DNA from 2 places in the Gordonia marina genome. Region 1 is predicted to be linked to the other one. Evidence: predicted binding sites of a transcription regulator. Region 1 holds the regulator's gene; the other holds the start of a gene.
The links. Region 1 encodes LexA, which represses DNA repair genes until DNA is damaged. Its sites were predicted from a motif close to CGAACANNTGTTCG; they were not measured.
Positions count from the first base shown of each region.

Region 1 (7,538 bases):
GCCCTCGCGACCCGCCTCGGCGGACCGTCGAGCCACACCGCGATCATCGCGCGGCAGCTCGGCATCCCCTGCGTCGTGGCGATCGCCGATCTCGGCGAGATCCCCACGGGCGCACTGGCTTTCGTCGACGGCGAGCGCGGAGTGGTCGGCCTCGACCCGGACGAGGCGGCGGTCACCGCGGCGGTCGCGTCGTCGAAGGAGACCGCTGCCGCGGCAGCTGCCTGGCGCGGTCCCGGACAGACCGCAGACGGTCACCGGGTGCTGATCCTGGCCAACGTGGCCGACGGCGTGTCGGCCCGGGCGGCCGCCGACCTCGGAGTGCTCGAGGGCGTCGGGCTGTTCCGCACCGAACTGGCCTTCCTGGACCGTCCGGACGAGCCCTCGGTCGCTGAGCAGACGTCGCTCTACCGCGAGGTGATCGACGCGTTCGACGGCGACAAGGTGGTGATCCGGACGCTCGATGCCGGCTCGGACAAGCCGCTGAAGTTCGTGACGCACCCGGACGAGCCGAATCCGGCGATGGGGGTGCGCGGCAACCGGATCATCCTGTCGAATCCGGAGATCCGCGCGCACCAGCTGGAGGCGCTGGCCGCGGCCGCCGAGGGCACCACGGTGGTCCCGTGGGTGATGGCGCCGATGATCGCCACGGTGGCCGAGGCGCGCGAGTTCGCGGCGCTGGTGCGCGAGCGCGGGATGATCCCGGGTGTGATGGTCGAGGTGCCGTCGGCCGCGGTGATGGCCGGCCAGATCCTCGCCGAGGTCGACTTCGTGTCCATCGGCACCAACGACCTGACCCAGTACACGATGGCCGCCGACCGGATGTCGCCGGAACTGGCATCGCTGACCGACCCCTGGCAGCCCGCCGTCCTCGCGCTGATCGAGCGCGTGGGCGCTGCCGGTACCGAGCAGGACAAGCAGGTGGGCGTGTGCGGCGAGGCCGCCGCCGATCCGCTGCTCGCGTGCGTGCTGGTGGGTCTCGGCGTCACCTCGCTGTCGTCGGCCCCGGCCGCGGCACCCGCGGTGGGGCTCAAGCTGAGCACGGTGACCCTGGATCAGTGCCGCGCGGCCGCGCAGGCCGCGGTGGCCGCCGACAGCACGGCCTCGGCCCGGGAGGCGGCGCGGGCGGTACTCGGCTGACGATGAGCGACGTCGTCTACGAGCCGACGATCCTGAAGCGGTACACGACGCTCTCCAACGCGATCGACGTCCTGCTGAATGAGCGCGTCACACTGCTCAGCCCGCGCACCTGGGTCGACCGGAACGACAGCGGGTTCATGGATCACTACTGCGCACTGAAGGGTTCGTCTCGCGTCAGCGTCGCGTGCTTCACCCAGTCCACGGAGACCTATCACCACTGGGGCGTCTTCGCGGGCGGCACGGACGGCGTGCGGCTCGAGATCAGCAAAGCGAAACTGCTGGCGAGCATCGCAGGCGACCCGGCCTACGCGTCCGGTCCGGTCCGCTACCTCACCCTGGACGAGATCGAGGAAGAGGCCGGCGACTCCCGGCTGACGGCCGACGATCTGCCGTTCGTCAAACGGCACGGTTTTCGCGACGAGAACGAGTTCCGCATCGTCCACCTCGGGAGCGGTGACGGGCCGCCGGTGCACCACATGCCGATCGAGCGAGGCTGGATCAACCGGATCTCGTTGAGCCCGCTCCTGCCGGAGGGGCTGATCGAGACGATGAAGGCCGCGCTACCGGCGCTGCCCGGCTGTGCGGACGTGAAGGTCGTGCGGTCGAATCTCTGCGAGAACCAGCGGTGGACCCGAACGGGGGAGTCGATCACTCTGTAGGACCGCGGCCACCCGAGTGGGGATCGCGATCCCCACCCCGGCGGCCGGGCGCGGTGTGGATGTCCGGATCAGATGCGCCGCAGCACGGTCACGACCTTGCCGAGAATGGCGGCGTCGTCACCGGGGATCGGCTCGAAGTGCTCGTTGTGGGGCATCAGCCAGACGTGACCGTCGACCCGCTTGAAGGTCTTCACGGTGGCCTCGCCGTCGATCATGGCGGCGACGATGTCGCCCTGCTCGGCCACGTTCTGCTGGCGCACGACCACCCAGTCGCCGTCGCAGATCGCGGCGTCGATCATGGACTCGCCGACCACCCGCAGCAGGAACAGGGAACCCTCGCCGACCAGCTCCTTGGGCAGCGGGAAGACGTCCTCGACGGCCTGCTCGGCGAGGATCGGACCACCGGCGGCGATACGGCCGAGGACCGGAACGAACGCCGGTGACGGCATACCCGGCTCGTCACCGGCCGCGTCGCCCGGCGGCGGGGGACGATGGTCGTCGCGGACGTTCACCGCGCGCGGCCGGTGCGGATCGCGCTTGAGTAGCCCGCGCCGCTCCAGGGTTCGCAGTTGGTGGGCGACCGACGACGTCGAGGTGAGTCCCACGGCCTCGCCGATCTCCCGGATGCTCGGCGGGTAGCCGCGCTCCCGGACGGACGAGCGGATGTACTCCAGGACCTCGCGCTGGCGCTGGGTCAGTGAGGCCTCCAGGGTCGCCGTCGACAGCAGCGGGTCGACGTTCGACGTGTTCTGCGGTCCGTCGGTCATCTGAGGTTCCTTTCCTCGTCGGTGATCCCCAATCTAGTCGACTAGGTCACAGAACTCAAACAATTGTTCGACGTGTCGGGACGGTTGTCGGACCCATGGTGTTAACTGTCGAACAAGAGTTCATCGAACATACGAACGATGGGAGTTAACGATGACCGGATTGCTGAAGGACCGTGACCGCCGAGCCGCCGGAACGGCCGCCTCTGTGACCATGACCTGCGATGTTCCGATCGTCGTCGGTACGCGCGTCCGTCGTGCGGTGCAGGCCGCACCGACGTGCCGGCCGACCGGACGCAGCCCGCAGAGCCGCACCGGAGTGCTGCGCACGGTGCCCGCCGCCGCTCGATCGAACATCCCGGAGCGCCGGGAACGTGTCCGGGTCCCGGGCGTGGCGAGCGCCGGTTCGAACACTCCGGCCACGACCGCGCGGCCGTCCTCGGCACCGGCGCGGCGGACCGCCGGCAGCCGTCGGCGGTGGGCGGCCGGGGTGCTGGCCGGGCTGGCGGTGGCGCTGATCGCCGCGGTGATGGGCATCGCCGGGCACGACTACCAGAGCGCGGCCACCGGGACACCGGCGGCGACGCAGGTCGTGCACGTGCGCAGCGGGGAATCGCTGTCGTCGCTCGCCGAGCGGATCGCCCCCGAGCTGCCCGCCGAGTCGGTGATCGCCACGGTGCGGAACCTGAACGGGCTGGACGGCACCGGGCTGCGCCCGGGTCAGGCGCTCGTGGTTCCCGCATACCGCTGAACGCGCGTGGGATCGGGATGCGCGGCGGGTACGCTGAGGGCATGCGATGCCCGTTCTGCAAGAACGACGACACCCGAGTAGTCGATTCGCGCGCCTCCGACGACGGTCTGGCGATCCGGCGGCGCCGGTCGTGCGGTGCGTGCGGCCGCCGGTTCACCACGGTCGAGTCGGCGGTGCTCGCCGTGGTCAAGCGCAACGGTGTATCCGAGCCCTTCAGCCGCGAGAAGGTGATGAAGGGCGTCCGCCGCGCCTGCCAGGGCCGCCAGGTCGACGAGGATGCGCTCGCGAAACTCGCCGCGGCGGTGGAGGACACGGTGCGCGCATCCGGTTCCGCCGAGATCCCCAGCAATGAGGTCGGCCTGGCCATCCTCGGCCCGCTGCGCGACCTCGACGAGGTCGCGTACCTGCGGTTCGCGTCGGTGTACCGATCGTTCGAGTCGGCCGACGACTTCCAGCGCGAGATCGACGATCTCCGCGCGGGCCGCAAGCAGCCCGTCGCCTGACATCCGGCCGTCGCGGGTTCCGCGCGACGGTCAGGTGAACGTGTCGAGCGCCTTGATCACACGCTTCTCCGACACCGGCCCCGCGGTGCCCAGCTGCTGGGCGAAGAGGCTGACGCGGAGTTCTTCGATCATCCAGTGCGCCAGGTCGTTCAGCGCATCCTGGCGGTGCGCCGGGACCTGTGCGAGACGCTGATTCCAGTGCGCGATCACCCGGTCGACGGCGTCGAGACCGGTCGCGTCCCGGGACGCCGAACCGGGTAGCGCCTCCAGCCGGGCACGAGCGGCCTTGAGATAGCGGGGCAGATGCCGCAGGTGAGTCAGCGCGGTGTCGCGGACGAAGCCGTCGTACACCAGGTGCGCCAGTTGCTCGGCGACGTCGTCGGCGGCGACCGAGCCGCTGCGCGCGTCGATCGCCCGGCGCAGCGGGGCGGTCTCGGCGAGAGCCGCCGCGGCGACGGTGAAGTAGTCGGGTGCGGCGGCGCGGACGGCCGGTGACAGCCGCTGCGTGAGCGCGGCGAAATCCGCGGGGGTGCGGATCGCGGCCACGCCGGGTTCACCGGCCAGGGCATCCGCGATCGCCCGGCGGGTGCAGTCGGCGAACAGGTCGTCCGCCCGCCGGTACGGGCTCTGGCTGAGGGCAAGTCGTTCACCGGGCGGCAGCGTGTTCGCGATCTTCTTGGTCAGCGGGGTGATCGCGTTCTCCAGCAACACCTGCGCCCCGGCGCGGATCCCGGCGTCCCGCGCGGTGGGGCTGGTCGCGTCGACCACCCGGACTCCGGCCCCGGCCGGGCGCAGGGTCGGGTAGGTGACGACCGGCTGACCCGCGACGGTGGCATCGATGCGCTCCGGAAGGGCGCCGATGGCGTCGTCGGTCCAGCGCTGGTGCACCGGCGCCGCTGCGGCCGTCGTCGACGGGCCGGAGAACTCGCGGCGGAGTTCGTCGAGGGAATCGCTGCGGGCGACGATCTTTCCGTCCGGGCCGGTGACCGCGAAGTGGATCCGGAGGTGCGGAGGAAGGTTCTCGACGCGAAAGTCGCTCGGGGACAGGGTGATCCGCGTGATGACGCCGAGCTCGCGGGCGAGGGCCGGCACCAGTGGCTCCGACCGCGGCTCCAGCTGGGAGAGGGCGAGGTCGGCGTACTGCTGCGCCGGCGACATCGACTTGCGCAGGCCTTTCGGCAGCGACTTGATCAGCGCGGTGGCCAGCTCGCTGCGCAGTCCGGGTACCAGCCAGTCGAAGCCGCCGCCGTGGAGGTGGTCGAGGAGCGGGCGGGGCACGACGACCGTGACGCCGTCGTCCGGCGCGCCCGGCGCGAAGTGATAGCGCAGTTCCAGACGGGTCTGTCCCTGCTGCCAGGCGGGCGGGAAGTCGGCGGCAGCCGGAGTCCGGGCGTCGTCCCCGTCGGCGTCGTCGAGGTACAGCAGGCGCGGATTCTTCTTGCTCTCCTTCTTCCACCAGGAGTCGAAGTGGCGGGTGGACACGACGTTCGCGGGCACGCGGGCGTCGTAGAAGTCGTAGAGTTCGGCGTCGCTGCGCCGGAGCGTGCGCCGCGTGCGGTGCTCGAGGTCCTCGGCCTCGGCGAGGAGACGCTGATTGTGTTTCCAGAACTCGTGACGGGGCCGCCAGCGGCCCTCGACCAGCGCGGCCTGCAGAAAGATCGCGCGCGATTCGACGGGGTCGATGGACCCGTAGTTCACTCGGCGCGCGGCGACCAGCGGTACCCCGTAGAGGCTCACCTTCTCGCTGGCGGTGACCGCGCCGCGGCGTGACGACCACGCCGGCTCGCTGTAGGTCCTCGTCACCAGGTCGCCGGCGACCTGCTCCACCCATTCGGGGTCGATCGCCGCGACGGTGTGCGCGAACAGGCGCGAGGTCTCGACCAGTTCTCCGGCCATGACGAAGGCCGGGGGCTTCGAGGCGAGGAACGACCCGGGGAAGACGGCGAACTTGGTGCCGCGGGTGCCGAGGAATTCCCTCGTCTCGCCCTGCTTCGCGCCGATGTTGGTGAGCAGCCCGGTGAGCAGGCTGCGGTGGATGGCCCCGGCGTCGAGTTCGGTGGCCGGCACCTCCCAGCGCAGATCCTTGACCGTGCGCCGGAGCTGACGGTGGAGGTCCATCCACTCGCGGATCCGCAGGTAGTGGAGGAACCCGCGTTCGCATTCGCGGCGGAACTGATTGCCGGACAGCGCTTCCCGGCGGTCGTGCAGATGCTCCCAGAGCTTGAGGTAGCCGAGGAACTCCGACCCGGGCACGGCGTACTCCCGGTGGGCGGCGGTGGCGGCCTCACGCTTGTCGGCGGGGAACTCTCGCACATCGGGGAGCGAGAGCGCCGCGGCGATCACCAGGACGTGGTCGAGTACCCCGTTCTGGTGCCCGGCCACCAGCATGCGGGCCAGCCGGGGATCGATCGGCAGCCGCGCGAGGTCGCGTCCCACGGCGGTGAGCCGGGCGTCGGCCGAGTCCAGACCGGTCACCGCGCCGAGTTCGGAGAGCAGCGCCATGCCGTCCTTGATCGCGCGGGCCTCCGGCGGCTGGACGAACGGGAACTCGGCGACGTCGCCCAGCCGCAACGACAGCATCGACAGGATGACGGCGGCCAGGTTGGTGCGCAGGATCTCCGGGTCGGTGTACTCGGGGCGGGCGTCGAAGTCGTCCTCGCCGTACAGCCGGATGCAGATGCCGGGGGCGACGCGGCCGCAGCGGCCCGCACGCTGGCGGGCACTGGCCTGCGAGACCTTCTCGATGGGCAGCCGCGTGACCTTGGTGCGCGTGGAGTAGCGGGAGATGCGGGCCGTGCCGGTGTCGATCACGTACCGGATACCGGGCACGGTGAGCGAGGTCTCGGCGACGTTGGTGGCGAGCACGATGCGCCGCCCGTTCGACGGGGTGAAGATCTTCTGCTGTTCGGCCACCGAGAGGCGCGCGTAGAGCGGCACGATCTCGGCGGCAGTGCGATGTTTGAGCGCGTCGGCGGTGTCGCGGATGTCGCGTTCGGTGGGCAGGAAGACCAGGATGTCGCCCGCGCCGCCGGACCAGAGCTCGGTCACCGCGGCGTCGATGGCGGCGATCTGATCGAGATCGGCATGCTCCGGATCGTCGCTGGTGAGCGGCCGGTAGCGGATCTCGACCGGGTAGGTACGGCCGGAGACCTCGATGATCGGCACCTCACCGGCCGGGCCGGCCGGTTCGGCGGTGGAGAAGTGCCGGGCGAAGCGGTCCGGCTCGATGGTCGCCGAGGTGATGATCACCTTGAGATCCGGGCGCCGGGGGAGCAGGCGCTTGAGGTAGCCGAGCAGGAAGTCGATGTTGAGGCTGCGCTCGTGGGCCTCGTCGATGATGATCGTGTCGTAGCGGCGCAGCGTCGGGTCCGCGGTGATCTCGCGCAGCAGGATGCCGTCGGTCATCACCTTGATCTGCGTCTGCTTGCTGGTCTTGTCGGAGAAGCGGACGCTGTAGCCGACGAGGTCGCCGAGCTGTGTCCCGGTCTCGTCGGCGATACGCCGGGCGACGGACGTCGCGGCGATCCGGCGCGGCTGGGTGTGGCCGATCCGGGTGCGGCCCAGCGCGAGACAGATCTTCGGCAACTGGGTGGTCTTGCCCGAACCGGTCTCGCCGGCGATCACCACCACCTGGTGGTCGTTGATCGCGGCGGCGATCTCGTCGCGGCACGCGCTGACCGGAAGCTCCGGCGGAAAGGTGAGGACGGGGACCGGCATGATGACC
Region 1 covers NZ_JBPSDN010000025.1:15,460-22,997, reverse strand. Annotated here, with positions in the region: gene ACSEEN_RS15300 (phosphoenolpyruvate--protein phosphotransferase) at 1-1,137, shown strand, start outside; gene ACSEEN_RS15295 (hypothetical protein) at 1,140-1,796, shown strand; gene lexA (transcriptional repressor LexA) at 1,865-2,563, opposite strand; gene ACSEEN_RS15285 (LysM peptidoglycan-binding domain-containing protein) at 2,715-3,311, shown strand; gene nrdR (transcriptional regulator NrdR) at 3,353-3,814, shown strand; gene hrpA (ATP-dependent RNA helicase HrpA) at 3,845-7,531, opposite strand.

Region 2 (7,538 bases), on a different contig from region 1:
ACCAAGGATGGTGATACTCCTCACACTGCGCGCGATCGTCACTGGTTCGACCAAAACCGGCCCCCTCACTACGAGTAGCGCCTGGCCAGGGCCTATAAATAAAACGCAATATGACCGCAAATCGCACGCAATGCGCCGTTCATCGTCTGATACCTGGAAGTAACAAAGTGCCTCGTTGATCCGATGGCGGCGGGTGCCTCGCATCGGTTACCGTTCTCGCGACGGGTGTCACTCAGGGAACTCTTACCCGGGGGCGCTTCTCAGTAGACACTTTCCCCGAACGAGGAGAATCAGATATGCGCAAGAACCTAATGCGCAATAGCGTGATCGCCGGTGCGATCGCCGCAGTCGGTGCCGCAGGCATCCTGTCCGGTGCGGGCGAGGCCTCGGCCCTGCCGAACGGCTCCAAGGTAACCAGGGGCCTCGACGGCGAGAGCGCCAAGATCACTCGCAAGGGTGAAAGCGCTCGTGTGATCGGCACGGTGGCCAACAACCCGGCGTCTCGCGGCGCCCTGCTGTCCGGTACCTACACGGCGGACCTCGGCGGGGGGATCAACGGCACGGAGACTTTGTACCTCATCGCGGGCTGCCAGGTGGACGTCAGCGGTGTGACGCTCGACTTCAGTGCGGCGATCTCGCTGAATGCGCTGAATGCGTCGACCGGGCTGAGCCTTCCGCTCAAGCCGGGCGAAGTCGCGATCGCGAAGATCACCGACAAGTCGATCAAGACCGATGGCAAGGCCTCGATTCAGCTGTCCGGCTACTCGGTCGCGATCAACCAGTGCGGAGGCTACGCATCGGCGCGTACGGCTGCGGTCGTCGAGGGCGCCAAGGGCTACGCGATCAACAATGACGACGACGTGGTGACCGGTACCGGCACCTTCCTCAAGACCACCCTCTACGGCCGCCCGTTCAGCCTCGGCTGAACCGTCCGTCGTCAGATCTCACACTTGCGTAAAGGAAGACAATGAACAAGTTCAACAAGCGTCTGGTCGGTGCCGCAGCGGTTGGTGCCGCGGCCGTGGTCGGACTGTCCAGCATGAGCGTCGGATCCGCATCGGCGACCCCCGTGCCCGGCGGCACCGCGACCAAGAAGTTGGTCGACGGCACCCCGGTCACCATCAAGCTCTTCGATCAGCATGCGGCGGTTCAGCGGGCAGTGACCAACGTCCCGTCGTCCCGCGAGGTCTGGGTTTCGGGCAAGGTGCGCGTCACCGTCGGTGGTGCCGCTGAGGGCGGCTCGATCAAGGTCGGCTACGACGTGGGTTGCCAGGTGAACTTCGGTGGCGTGGATGTCGACACGCCCCGGATCGGTGGCACGCTTGACAGCTCGGGTCCGTCCATCACGAGCCCGGGTTCGGATTCCTCCCTTCGTGGAAAGGTCACCCTCGGCCCGGGACAGGTCAAGCGCGTGTGGCTGATCAACGACACCGACGATGACGACGACGCGGTCAGTTCGTACAGCTTCGCCGGCGGGAACGGCGGCGTCGTTTACGGCCAGGAGGCGTTCCGCGTCGAATCGTGCGCCGGCTATGCCTCCGCGCGACCGGTCATTTCGGTGACCGTAAACACAGACTCGGTGAAGGGCATCGTCACGTACACCGGTCGTCCGTTCACGATGGGCTGATCCCCGGTCACACTGACACGACGTCGGGCCCCGTCTCTGCTGAGAGGGGCCCGACGTCGTGTCGATCCGGCTCGCCGGCGAGAGCTATTCGATTCGGCGCGCGGTGACCAACGTTCCGACGAGCCGTGAGATCGTCGTCTCCGGAAAGGTCCTAGTGACCACATCCGGATCGGTCAAGGGTGCGTCGGTCACGGAGGGTTACCTTGTCGGTTGTCAGCTGAACTTCGGTGCCGCTGCCGGTGCCACCGGCGGCCTGGGCCAGGACTGGGACGTGACCGGCGGCACCGTCGGCGATTCCAGTCAGAAGGCGAATTCCAAAGCCGGTTTCGCGCTCGGCCCCGGATCGGCGAGGTTCGTTCCGGTGGTCCGGCAGGAGATCAACGACACGGTTGTGACCAGCGTCTACTTCACGGGCGACCGGGGCGGATTGGTGTACAGCCAAGAGCGCTTCGGCGTCAACGGCTGTGTCGGCTTCGCCCAGGCGCGTGCGCTGGTGAATGTCCGATTCGCGGCCGACGGCAATCTCGGCAACGCGACTCTGTACGGAGCGCCGTTCAGCATCGGTTGACCGCTTCTTCGCGATACCCGGATCGGGCCCCGTCTCTCCTCGAGGCGGGGCCCGAGCCATATCGTCGTCTGGGGGTGTTCCCCGCCTTGCCGATCGGGCGGGCGGCGGGATCGTCGGACCAAGTCGCTCCGGGGCTTGGCTTCGACTCGCGCCTCGCCCTTGCGGGCTCGGCGCGGCTCAGCCGGCGGCGGGTGTGGCGGGTTGCCGTGCGGGGCCGGACTGCCCGTCGCGCCGCTCCGGGACGCGCTCAGCCCGCGGCGCCACCCCGAGCCCCGGCATGGCGAGGGCATGTCGCTGAGTGGTCAGGCCGCGTGGTCGGCCGGGGTTTCCGGGTCGGCCCAGAGTCGGGTGAGTCCGAGTCGGGGTTCGTATTCCTTCTCGATGATCGAGCGGGAGTCGTTGCGCCGTACCGCATCGTGGGTGGCGGGAGTGCCGGGTGGGTGTGGTGGCCCGTGGACGCGGTCGGCGATCTGTTCGGCGAGTCGCTGTGGATGGTGCAGCGGATTGAGATTCCAGGGGCGACGGGCGCCGGTGGGCCGCCACACCATGCGTCCGGCGTCGCGACCGGTATGCAGGATGTCGGTGGTCCAGTGACCAGGCAGTGGACCTTCGGCGCGGTTGTGGCCACCGCATGCGGCGCCGAGGGCGTCGATGTCGGTGCGTCCGTCGTTTTCCCAGCGGGGTGAGTGGTGGGCTTCGGTGCGGGCGAAGGGCATGTCGCAGGCCGGTGCGGTGCAGCCGCGATCGCGGGCGAACAGCATGAGCCGTTGTGCCTTGGAGGCGGAGCGCCGTCCACGCCCGAGGTAGAGCGGCTGGCTGGTGTGGTCGCGGAAGACGGCCAGGTACGGCCGCGCCTGGTTCCGGGAGGCGAGTTCGATCAGGTCGCTGACCGGGATGAGGGTGCCGGTGGCGGACTGGGCGATCCCAGCGTGACGGGCGAGGTCGGCGTCGGACACGGTGATCACCAGATCGGTGGAGATGGTGCCGGGCTTGCCCAGGCCCCCGTGGGCGATCACGAAGTCGAGGGCCGCCTCGAAGGCGTCGTGACGGCGTTGCCCGGGAGCGCGGGTGTCGCGTTCCCGGGCGGCGGCCAGAGCGTCGGCGTCGGGTTCGTCGCCGGCCGGGTGCGGGGAATCGGGATCGGCGGGGTTGTTGACCCCCGGGGCGGCCCACGTGGTGAGGATGAGGTCCAGCTTGGCGCGCGCGGACGGGGTCAGGTGTCCGTCGATCTCCGACATCAGGTCGTCGTCCTGGCCGTATACGGTCAGATCCCGCCGGCGTTGCCGATCCTCAGGATCGGTGTAGTCCCCATCGGGGTTCAGATACGCCAGCAGATGCGCTCCCACGCGGGCCAGATCCTTGGGGTTGAGGTCTTTCGCCGCCTGGACCAGACGCTCCTCGGCATCGGCAATCACCTGCGGGCCGAGGCATTCGGGGATCTTCGCCAGGACCGCGGAGATCACCTCCACGTGCCGGGCACTGATCAGGCCGTCGGCGACAGCCACGGCGGCCGCGGGCATCACCGGATCCAGTGTCTCGCCGGTCAAAGCCGTCCGATGGGCGAGGCGATTGGCCAGGGCGGTGCGGGCCCGGGCCTGACCCAGCCCGAGGCGGTGCCCGTAAGCGAGGTAGCTGATCATCGTCAGATACCCGGTGGCGCGATCGACCGAGCGGTCATTGCACTCGGCATACAGGCCGGCGGAGAGCCCGTCGTGGCGGCGCCGGACCCGTTCGGAGATCTCGGCCATATCGGCGACCTGCCGCACCGACCCAGACGCCAGCGGCGTGTCACCGAGCACTGCCATCGCCGTGTCGATGATCTGCCACAACAACATCGGATCATCCGGAAGAGATACACCGGTCGCGGTTTCCAGCTGATCGGGGGTGAGCGGGGCGGCACCGGCGTCGTCGAGCCCGACCGGTGTGTCGTCACCGAAATACATCGACCCTCACCCCCTGCTGAGCTTCCGATAGAAATCGCTCATACGTTCGAGTTCTGCCTTCAAACTACGCCTTACCACCGTGATGTGCAAGTGTTCGAACGGGTGGAGTCCGGTGGTGGCGGAGCCTGATCTCGACTCCGCTCGATCGGCGTGGGGCGGGCGGATCCGGAGAACTCGGCGTTCTTCCCGGCCTGGCGTGACGGTGATCCTGGTGTGCGGACGGTGGTGGGTTCGCGGATCGAGGGGATCGGGCGTCAGCGGGTGGAGCCCGGCTTCTTGCTGGCGGTGGTCGACCGGATGGTGTCGGTGCCCGATGCCGCTGCTGTCGCGGCGATCGCTCATCTGGAGGCGGTGACCGGCCGGCGTGCTGGTGCGTCGACCGGGACCGGGTTGTGGGCGGCGTACCGGATCGTGGGCGAGTTGCGGGATGCGGGTCGTACCGGGAGTGTGGTGGCTCTTCTGTGTGATTCCGGTGATCGCTATGTGAATAAGTACTACTGCGCGGACTGGCTGGTGGATGAGGGGCTGGATCCTGCGCCGTACGCGGCGCGGCTGGAGCGGTTCTTCGCCGGGGGCGGGCTTGACTAGGGCGCGTTTCGACACGGGCTCGGCTAGCGCCTCGCCCGGCTCAACGGGCTGTGCGGGGCGTTTCGGCACGGGCTGTGCGAGGTGTTTCGCCCGGCTCCAACGGGTTGTGCGAGGCGTTTCGACACGGGCTCGGCTAGCGCCTCGCCCGGCTCAACGGGCGAGGCGGGGGCGTTTCGAGACGGCGGTGTGTGGGGGCGGCGGGGGCGTTGCGAGACGGCGGTGTGTGGGGGCGGCGGGGGCGTTGCGAGACGGCGGTGTGTGGGGGCGGCGGGGGCGTTGCGAGACGGCGGTGTGGGGGTGCGGGGGCGTCTCGACACGGCTCAGCGGCATAGGCGGCCCGCCCGCCGGTGAGGAACCCTTCGGCAAGCTCAGGATGAACTTCGTGACGAACCGTGTCGAAACGACCCTCGATCAGCGGCGGTAGCGGTCCAGGTTTCCGCTGAGTTCGGTGAAGACGTCGTGGTTCAGGCGGAAGGCCCGGCGGACCTCGTCGACCACGGTGAGCCGTTGCTCGTCGGTGAGTGTCGCGCCGATCGCGTCGAGCTTCACCCGGTACTCGTCCTTGTACGGCTTGCTCTTGCCGATCTCGGCGAAGTCGTAGAAGGCGAGGCCGGCGCCGTCGAGTCCGAAAGCGCGGTCCAGGATCTTGCCGACCGCCTGGCCGCCGGAGAGATCGCCCAGATAGCGCGTGTAGTGATGGGCCAGGTACTGCCCGCCCCAGGCGGCGCTGGCCGCGATGGTGGCGGCGTACGCGTTGGCCGCCGCGGAATCGGTCTCGTGCGACTCGCCCGGTGCCCAGTAGTCCAGGTCCGCGTCGATCGCGGCCAGTCGTTCCAGTCCCGCGTCGATCACCGGGCCGGCGACGGGATCGTCGGTGAGCTCACGGCCCAGCCGTTCCAGCGTCGCGTACACCGGGCGGAGTGCTCGCAGGTAGTCGGCGTAGCCGGCCCGGTTGACGTGTCCGCCGAGCAGCTGATCCATGAACGCCGAGTGCTCGGCCTCGTCGTGCTCGATGGCCGAACCCTGCTTCATCGCGGCGGACAGGGTGAGTCCGGCCAGCTCGGCGGGTTCCAGCGGGGTCGTGGTCATGGCACTAAGGGTACCCTGTGCTGATCGCGGGGGTCAGAGCGAGTGGCGCGGCCCTTCCGGCGGGTACTGGCCGGCGGCCGGATCGGGCAGACCGGGTGCCGGCGCGGGGGCGGCCGGGCGGTTCGCGCCGAGCAGGTCGCGGATCTCGGTGAGCAGGCCGACCTCGGTCTGCTCGGCCTCTTCCTCGGCCGACGCCGAGCGGCGGGCGGCCGCCAGCTCGTTGAGCTTGTTGTACGGCACGATGATCAGGAAGTAGACCACCGCGGCGACGATCAGGAAGTTGATGAACGCGGCGATCACGGCACCGAAGTCCATCACCGTGGACGGCGAGCTGTCGACCAGCTGATAGGTCAGGCCACAGACCTGGACGGCGGCGGCCTGCGCCTTGTCGGCGCCGGTGGCCATCGTCTGGCCACAGTCCTGGCCGGTGGGGATCGCGGCCAGCAGCGGGCTGATGATCTTGTCGGTGAACGCGGTCACGATCGCGGTGAACGCGGCGCCGATGATGACGGCGGTGGCCAGTTCGACGACGTTGCCGCGGAGGATGAATTCCTTGAAACCCTTGAGCACGGGTCGAGTGTAACTCAGTGAATCACCAGCGTCAGGGCGTTAGCCAGCCCGGCGGCGGCCACCCGGTGCGCCGCGTCCTCGTCCATCGCGAGCAGCACGGGCGCATCCGCGGCGGCGACGGCCGATCGCGGCGGGGCCGCGGGCACGGCCACCACGGCCCCGGCCGCGAGCAGGTGGGCGTCCTCATCGAGCACGTCCACGACGTCCCCGGACCGCAGCAGCCCGGTCACCGCGGCGTCGGCCGGACGGACCGGAACCAGTCGTGCCCGCGGATCTCCGGTCACCGCCGACGGCAGCCGGGAGCCGAGCAGCCGCGTCGCGGTGAGGGCTTCGCCCGCGGCGACGGCACCGGTCAGCCGCGAGCCGGTGGCCTCCCGTTTCTCATGCAGTGCGCCGAGCGCGACGTCCCGGGGGACGCGGGTGACGCGCAGGTCATCGTCGGACAGCACGACGCCCGGCCGCAGATCCCGCGCCGCGACGACGACGGTCCGATCCCGTCCGTCGGCCGGCCGGGCGACGAACAGTGCGGCCGCCGCCAGTACGCAGACGACGGCGATCGCCCGGCGGACGGTGGCCGCGCGGACCCGGGACAGCGAACCGGTGGTGATCGGAGTTCTCATGCTTCGACGCTGACACCGATCGCCGCCGCCTGCGACCGGCTGTCCACAGGCCCGTACGAGTGGATGCGAAGATGTCCACATGGTGCAGGGACGACTTTCGAGCTGGATCTCCCGTGATGTCAGCGGCGGCATCCTGCTGGTGATCGCCGCCGTGATCGCCCTCGTCTGGGCCAATTCGCCCTGGCGAGCGGCCTATCACTCCCTGTTGGAGACCGAGGTGGGGCCGTCGTCGCTGCACCTGCGGCTGACGCTCGGGGAGTGGGCCGCCGACGGTCTGCTGGCCCTGTTCTTCTTCATCGTCGGGATGGAACTCAAGCACGAATTCGTGACCGGCAGCCTGCGCAACCCGCGCCGCGCCGGGGTCCCGGTGGCCGCTGCGGTCGGCGGCATGGTGGTGCCCGCGCTCTGCTACGCGGCGATCGTCGGTCCGCTCGACGGCGACGCCGTCGGCGGCTGGGCCATCCCGTCGGCCACCGACATCGCCTTCGCGCTCGCCGTGCTGGCGATCTGTGGGCGCGGGCTGCCGATCGCGC
Region 2 covers NZ_JBPSDN010000002.1:87,109-94,646, forward strand. Annotated here, with positions in the region: gene ACSEEN_RS01355 (MspA family porin) at 324-926, shown strand; gene ACSEEN_RS01360 (MspA family porin) at 968-1,627, shown strand; gene ACSEEN_RS01365 (MspA family porin) at 1,686-2,195, shown strand; gene ACSEEN_RS01370 (DUF222 domain-containing protein) at 2,498-4,138, opposite strand; gene ACSEEN_RS01375 (hypothetical protein) at 4,352-4,726, shown strand; gene ACSEEN_RS01380 (biliverdin-producing heme oxygenase) at 5,138-5,815, opposite strand; partial or broken gene mscL (large conductance mechanosensitive channel protein MscL) at 5,864-6,385, opposite strand; gene ACSEEN_RS01390 (SAF domain-containing protein) at 6,400-7,005, opposite strand; gene nhaA (Na+/H+ antiporter NhaA) at 7,085-7,538, shown strand, end outside.
Region 2: a site for LexA is predicted at 4,174-4,187, ahead of ACSEEN_RS01370 (DUF222 domain-containing protein). Genes of this name have one in related genera too.